3 regions of the Pseudoalteromonas sp. Hal040 genome follow, and region 3 is predicted to be linked to each of the others. Evidence: predicted binding sites of a transcription regulator. Region 3 holds the regulator's gene; each other region holds the start of a gene.
The links. The regulator LexA, encoded in region 3, represses DNA repair genes until DNA is damaged. The targets are predictions, from matches to a motif close to TACTGTATNNNNATACAGTA.
Positions count from the first base shown of each region.

Region 1 (2,271 bases), 780 kb from region 3:
TTAACAGGTCTTTTTGGTGCGGCATATATGCTTGAAAACCAAATGCCAATTGATGATAAAGAAACCATTTTCTTAGTGTTGTCTGAGCTAATCTTCCATCCTTTAATTGCAGGCTTCTTATTAGCAGCAATTTTAGCCGCCATTATGAGTACCATCTCGTCGCAGTTATTGGTGTGTTCAAGCTCACTTACAGAAGATTTTTATAAAATCTATTTAAACCGCAATGCATCACAAAAAGAGCTTGTTTTAGTCGGCCGTATCAGCGTAATGCTGGTAGCAATTCTTGCTATTTACCTCGCTTATGACCGTGATAGCTCGATTCTTGATTTGGTTAGTAATGCTTGGGCAGGTTTCGGTGCTGCATTTGGCCCATTAGTGCTGCTTAGTCTTTACTGGAAACGTATGAACTTGCAAGGTGCGATTAGTGGTATGGTGGTCGGTGCTGCAACAGTCCTGTTTTGGATTTATGCGCCAATTACTATTCATGGTCAAACGCTGAGTGCACTCCTTTATGAGATTGTCCCGGGCTTTGTTTTATCGACTATTGCGATTGTCGTAGTGAGCCTGATGACGGCTGAGCCGAAAAAAGAAATTACAGATTTATTTGATGAGGTAGAATCATCACTGTAATTTTTGATTGAGTACAAAAAAGGGCAACTGATGTTGCCCTTTTTTATGATCTAAATTTGCTTTTAGCTAGCCGCTTTTTCTTTTATATCTGATACGTTATCTGCAGATTTTGCTTTTTTAGGTTTCGGATCTACTTCTTTAGCACCTTTAAGCACCGCCATAAACTGATCTTTTTCTTTTGCCATTTCAAGTGCCAGCGATTCAATTTGTTGTTCGCTTAATGGTACATCAACTTTTTCAAGCATTAGTTCTAATGACTCAGCAATGTCGAGCATTTTGTCATACGCATCAGCTTCTTTTTTAGTAGTAAACGTCATGCGCTCGACTCCGTTTCTTTCTACAACATATTTAACAACAACAGCCATGATTTCTCCTGCATTTAAGCGTGGCATTTGTAGCGTAAAACCGCCACCTTGATTACTGTTTTTATATACAGTAATGCTTCGCGCTTTACTTTGCAAGTAGCAAGCGAAAATATTTATTCAGCAAATTTGACAATAGTAGGGACATTAGCTTTATTTAAAATGTTACCCAAAGTTAAACACAAGCGATGGAGTGAGTGTTGGGTAACAGCTAACTATTTGTCCAAGATGGACATCATGGAGGAAATTATGAAACTACTATCAAGTATTTTACTTGCCACTAGTCTTGCATTACTGCCAACGACACAGGCATCAGCCGAAACACCAACCAAAGCAACACAAGTTAAAATGCAAAAGCTGAGTATTAATAAAGCCAGCATTGAGCAGTTAACTCAGTTACCAGGAATCGGTGAATCAAAAGCGAAGGCGATTGTTGAACATCGTACTAAGCAAGGTCCGTTTAAATCGGTTGAACAATTAAAAGAAGTAAAAGGAATTGGCGATAAGCTATTTGCTAAACTTGAGGGAAAAATTACATTATAAACAGCAGGCTATACACCTAAACAGGGCGTTATTCGCCCTGTTTAAATTCATCGATAGCATTGTCTAAGTGGGCTAACGCGAACATGTTTTCGATAGGTGTTGTGATAAGGGGGTAACTTAAACCTGCTAACAACAACCAAGGGATGAGCATCCAGCCTTCAAAGTAAGCTAAACCTAAAAATAATGGTGCTAAAAAGGCAAGCTTGCACACCGATAAAATAATTTTTTTGCTCGGGCTTAAATGAGCCAAAGCAAGGGCAATAATTTGCTGGCGTTGCCTTACTTTAAATGCTTTTAAAGCGGGGATTTGACTAGTAAAAAAATAAATCATTACAGCGACTTTTTGCTCACTAAACGGCTAACTACTACGGCTATAAATACCACTGAAAACGCCGCAAAAATAACTTCCATCCAAGCCGGCATGCTCATAGAAGCAAACTGCCAATCGATATTGCCGCAATCACCTGTGGCTGCAAAGAAGCTAGGGATCCACTCATGCAGTGGCATAAAGCTTGGGAAGTTAGGTTCAAATGCACAACTAAATGCAAAAGGGTCGGTATTGTTTTGCATTGCAATATGTTCTTTAGCAATAAAGTAACCCCAAATTGCAGAGACGCCCCAAGTGGCAAATGCAACGAGTCGAAGAACCATATTTTGTGGGTTAATCGCACCGATAACACCCGCAGCAAGTAAGCCTAGAACAGCAGTACGTTGATAAATACACATAATGCAGGGT
Region 1 is NZ_JARLUU010000001.1:2,579,405-2,581,675, reverse strand. Features, by position in the region: gene putP (sodium/proline symporter PutP) at 1-630, shown strand, start outside; gene P4S60_RS11935 (YebG family protein) at 693-995, opposite strand; gene P4S60_RS11930 (ComEA family DNA-binding protein) at 1,242-1,535, shown strand; gene P4S60_RS11925 (DUF6170 family protein) at 1,564-1,866, opposite strand; gene dsbB (disulfide bond formation protein DsbB) at 1,866-2,271, opposite strand, start outside.
Region 1: the regulator LexA is predicted to act here: its motif matches at 1,049-1,068, upstream of P4S60_RS11935 (YebG family protein).

Region 2 (2,271 bases), 1.3 Mb from region 3:
AGTGAAAACTCTGTGGCCGAGGCATCAGTTGAAGAGTCGATGCTTGAACGCCTTGATGTAGAAATAGGCGATACGCTTACTTTCCTAATTGGTGCGCAGTCGTTTGATGCAAAAATTACCAGTGTACGTAAGGTTAATTGGACCACGCTTAAACCTAACTTCTTTATTATTTTGAGCCCTGATGTGCTAGCGAGTTTTCCTGCTACTTATATTTCATCAGTGAATGTAAAAGCAGAGAAAAAACGTGAGTTTAATGAGCTAATGCGTCAATACCCCACGGTTAACGTGATAGATGTTGAAAGCTTCATTAAACAAATTCGCTCAACCATAGAGCAAGTATCGTTAGCGATTGGCTTTGTACTAGCGATTGTGGTTGCCTGTGGCGCTTTAGTGCTTATTTCGCAAGTACAAGCAAGTTTAGGCGAGCGTATGCAAGAGATTGTTATTTTGCGAACTTTAGGTGCGAAAGGGCGCTTGATTAAAAATGCTACCTTATATGAGTTTTTACTATTAGGCGTTACCGCAGGCTTAGTGGCTGCCATTGTCAGTGATATCGCTCTGTTGATAGTACAAAGACAAATGTTCGATTTAGCAGGTAAGTTCCACCCTCATATTTGGGTGATTGGCCCAGCAGTCGGGGGCCTATTTGTGGCATGTTTAGGTTATTTGATGATAGCCCGCACAATGCGAAAAAATACCCAAGGCTTATTACGCTCACTCGCGTAATAGTCTTGTTTATACGTTGATTATAAAATGCTCGCAATTGCGGGCATTTTTTATGAATTGCAATTGGTTACTGGTAATTTATACAGTGCTCTGGCATTATTAAGCGCAGATAATAATGATAATAGACGAGTCAGTTAGTTGGCGATTATTTTAGGGATTGATCCTGGTTCACGATTAACAGGGTACGGCGTGATTGCTCACCAAGGTGCTAAGTTCACTTATTTAGGTAGTGGCTGCATTAAATTGGCCGATCACGACTTTCCGGTACGATTAAAAATGATTTACCAAGGGATCAGTCAATTGGTAGAGCAATTCTCACCCGACAGTTTTGCTATCGAAAAAGTGTTTATGGCACACAACCCAGACTCCGCGCTTAAACTCGGTCAAGCACGTGGCGCTGCTATCGTTGGCGCTTCAATGGCAGAGCTGCCAGTTTATGAATATTCAGCTAGGCAAATTAAGCAGGCCGTTGTAGGTAATGGCGGCGCCGATAAGTCTCAAGTACAGCATATGGTTAAAAACATATTAAAGCTGCCTGGTACCCCTCAAGCCGATGCCGCAGATGCCTTAGCAATTGCTATTTGTCATGCACACTCAGAACAAAATTTAATAAAACTTGCGGGCAGTGCGAGCAAAACCGTAAGAGGACGATTAAGGAAGTAATATGATTGGTCGATTAAATGGCTTACTTGTTGAAAAGCAGCCACCAGAAATTCTTATCGAAGTAAGTGGTGTAGGCTACGAAGTGCAAATGCCCATGACTTGCTTTTATGATTTACCGGCAGTGGGTGAGCAAGCGGTTATTTATACACATTTTGTGGTACGTGAAGATGCCCAGCTATTATTTGGCTTTAATAACAAAACCGAACGCGCTTTATTTAGAGAGCTATTAAAAGCCAATGGGGTTGGGCCAAAACTTGGTCTAGCTATTTTATCGGGTATGTCGGCGCAGCAATTTGTAAGCTGTGTTAATAATGAAGATGCGACCACACTGGTTAAACTGCCGGGTGTTGGTAAAAAAACGGCTGAGCGCTTAGTACTCGAAATGAAAGACAGACTCAAAGATTGGGGTAATGACTTATTTACACCATTTAGCGATAATGCCGTCATTGAGCCATCAAGTGATGATACCCTAGTGGCAAATAATGCTGCCGATGACGCTGTATCAGCACTAGTGGCATTAGGCTATAAGCTACCGCAAGCACAAAAGGCGGTTAAAACAGTGAACAAACCAGATATGACGACCGAGGTTCTAATTAAAGAAGCTCTAAAATCAATGTTGTGAGTAAACCATGATTGAAGCAGATCGCTTAATAGATGCGAGTGAACAAAGTAACGAAGACAGTGTTGATCGTGCCATACGACCAAAACTGTTAACCGATTACACAGGCCAGCCGCATGTTAAGCAACAAATGGAAATTTTTATTGAGGCAGCTCGCCATCGAGGCGAAGCGCTGGATCACTTATTAATATTTGGTCCACCGGGTCTTGGTAAAACCACACTTGCAAACATTGTAGCCAACGAGCTTAACGTTAATATTAAAA
Region 2 is NZ_JARLUU010000001.1:2,032,015-2,034,285, reverse strand. Features, by position in the region: gene P4S60_RS09175 (ABC transporter permease) at 1-726, shown strand, start outside; gene ruvC (crossover junction endodeoxyribonuclease RuvC) at 865-1,389, shown strand; gene ruvA (Holliday junction branch migration protein RuvA) at 1,391-2,011, shown strand; gene ruvB (Holliday junction branch migration DNA helicase RuvB) at 2,019-2,271, shown strand, end outside.
Region 2: the regulator LexA is predicted to act here: its motif matches at 795-814, upstream of ruvC (crossover junction endodeoxyribonuclease RuvC).

Region 3 (2,271 bases):
AAAGCCCAAAACATCACCGCAAAAACGATGATGCCAATCACACAACAGATAATAAATATCGTCATGTGTAACTCATAAACATTATTACTTATATCAGTCACCCCTTTACGCATATTGAATTGGCTGTTTGCCAATGCAAATTGCACAGGTGCGAGTAATATAAGCCACAAGGCGTAACGCAGTTTACCCATGTGACGGCTCCTTTAAATGCTATTGCAAGACGCAAAGCGAAAAGGCGTTACAGCAAGGTGCCCATTCGTATTTTTATTGTTTAGAGCGAATTCGTATCATCACGACGCAATGAAATGATACAAGCCCGTTGTATAACTCCCTGACACGTTTAGGTGTGTCAATTTCGTAAATAGGTGTTAATACAATGTACTAACCAATTAGTTAAAAAATGAGCAATAAGCAAGTTTTAGTGATAATAAATGTTTATTTTGGTGCAAAAATAACAACTATAATCAGCGCGTTATTTAATGTTTAGGCGTACAAACAAAATACAAAAAGAGAGGGAAACTGCGCCATATAAGGCTTTAAATGATGAGTAAGGATTCACAAATCCTAATTAAGTAGCAAAATTTCGATGGTGCACCAAATTAAGTCAATTTAATGCACCAAGTTGGGAACACTTACATCCAGTCAGCGTTTCGAATAACCCCTACCGCTAATCCTTCGATATTGAACGATTCGTGCTCTAGGTCAACTTCAATAGGTGAAAACTCTTCGTTCTCAGCGTGTAAAAATACTTTTCGGCCAGCTTTTTCTAAACGCTTAACAGTCACGTCTTCATCAACTCGTGCAACAACAACTTGCCCATTTTCAGCAACTTGTGTTCTATGTACTGCAAGCAAATCACCGTCCATGATGCCAATGTCTTTCATACTCATGCCATTTACACGCAGTAAGAAATCAGCGGCAGGCTTAAATAACGACGGATCAACTTGGCAATGGCTTTCAACATGCTCTTGGGCCAAAATAGGTTCGCCCGCTGCAACACGGCCAATTAAAGGTAAACCTAATTGCTCTGGTTCATCTTCTTCGATTAATTGAATACCACGACTCGCCCCAGGCTTCATTTTGATCATGCCTTTTTTTGCCAGTGCTTTTAGGTGCTCTTCAGCGGCATTGGCACTTTTAAAACCCAATGTTTGAGCTATTTCAGCACGCGTTGGTGGCATGCCTGTATCTTTAATAAAGACTTTAATGAGTTCTAAAATTTGCGATTGGCGTTTAGTTAATGGGCGCATACAACTGGTTTTCCATACAGTACATTTAACTGTGAGTATATACAGTTATCTGAAAATCGCAAATTTAATTAACACAGTCATATTGCTACAAAACTTACATTGAACCTCACTCTAAGATGCCATAAGGTATTAGCTTTAATTAGCAGGCTAAGGAAACACAATGAGCATTTGGCACCACCCAATCACGCTAGAGCTATGTAAAGAATTGGAGCAAGGGATCACCGGGCAAGGCACTTTAATGAAAACCATGGGCATTGAAGTGACGGAAATTGGCGATGACTATTTAGTGGCGACGATGCCTGCCATCCCAGAACATCATAATCCTATGGGCATGGTACATGGCGGAGCAAACGTTGTGTTAGCCGAGACAGTGGCAAGCTATGCAGCCAACTTTGTGGTTGATTTCAATAAATTCTACGCTGTTGGCCAAGAGATTAATGCCAACCATATGAAAGCATCACGTAAGGGAGTTTTAACTGCAACGGCTAGACCGCTGCATTTAGGAAAGCGCACCTCTGTTTGGGATATTAAAATTACCAATGCCGCAGGAGAGCTATGCTGCGTATCAAGAATGACCGCGACGGTAGTAGAGCGCTAAATTCGACCTATTTTTCAACAGGATAAATAGTAATTTCAATCCCTGCGCCAATTGCTGAGATACGTAACAAGGTATCGGCATGCAGGGGTTGATTAAAGCATTTTGGCGAATTACCTGATTCAAAACCTATATCAAATGTTCGTTTTGAGCACGATAACCACTGTTTTAATGCATTGCGCGAGCAAGACTCAATAAGCTCGCAAAGCTGGTTAATCGCTTTATCTGGAGAGCTGATATCTGCGGTTGCTTCAATCCGTGCTAGTTGGCGGTATTCATCTTGGTCATAATGTAAAACCATGGCGTTTTTCTTCAAATCAGCAACAAGCGCACTAATATCGTGCTTTGATTCAAGCTCCAGATCTACATTTAAAAATTGAATTTCCGACATACTCTCGTTTTTACCCTCTATTGATATCGACTGAA
Region 3 is NZ_JARLUU010000001.1:3,359,880-3,362,150, forward strand. Features, by position in the region: gene coxB (cytochrome c oxidase subunit II) at 1-191, opposite strand, end outside; gene lexA (transcriptional repressor LexA) at 633-1,250, opposite strand; gene P4S60_RS15645 (PaaI family thioesterase) at 1,411-1,848, shown strand; gene P4S60_RS15650 (hypothetical protein) at 1,856-2,236, opposite strand.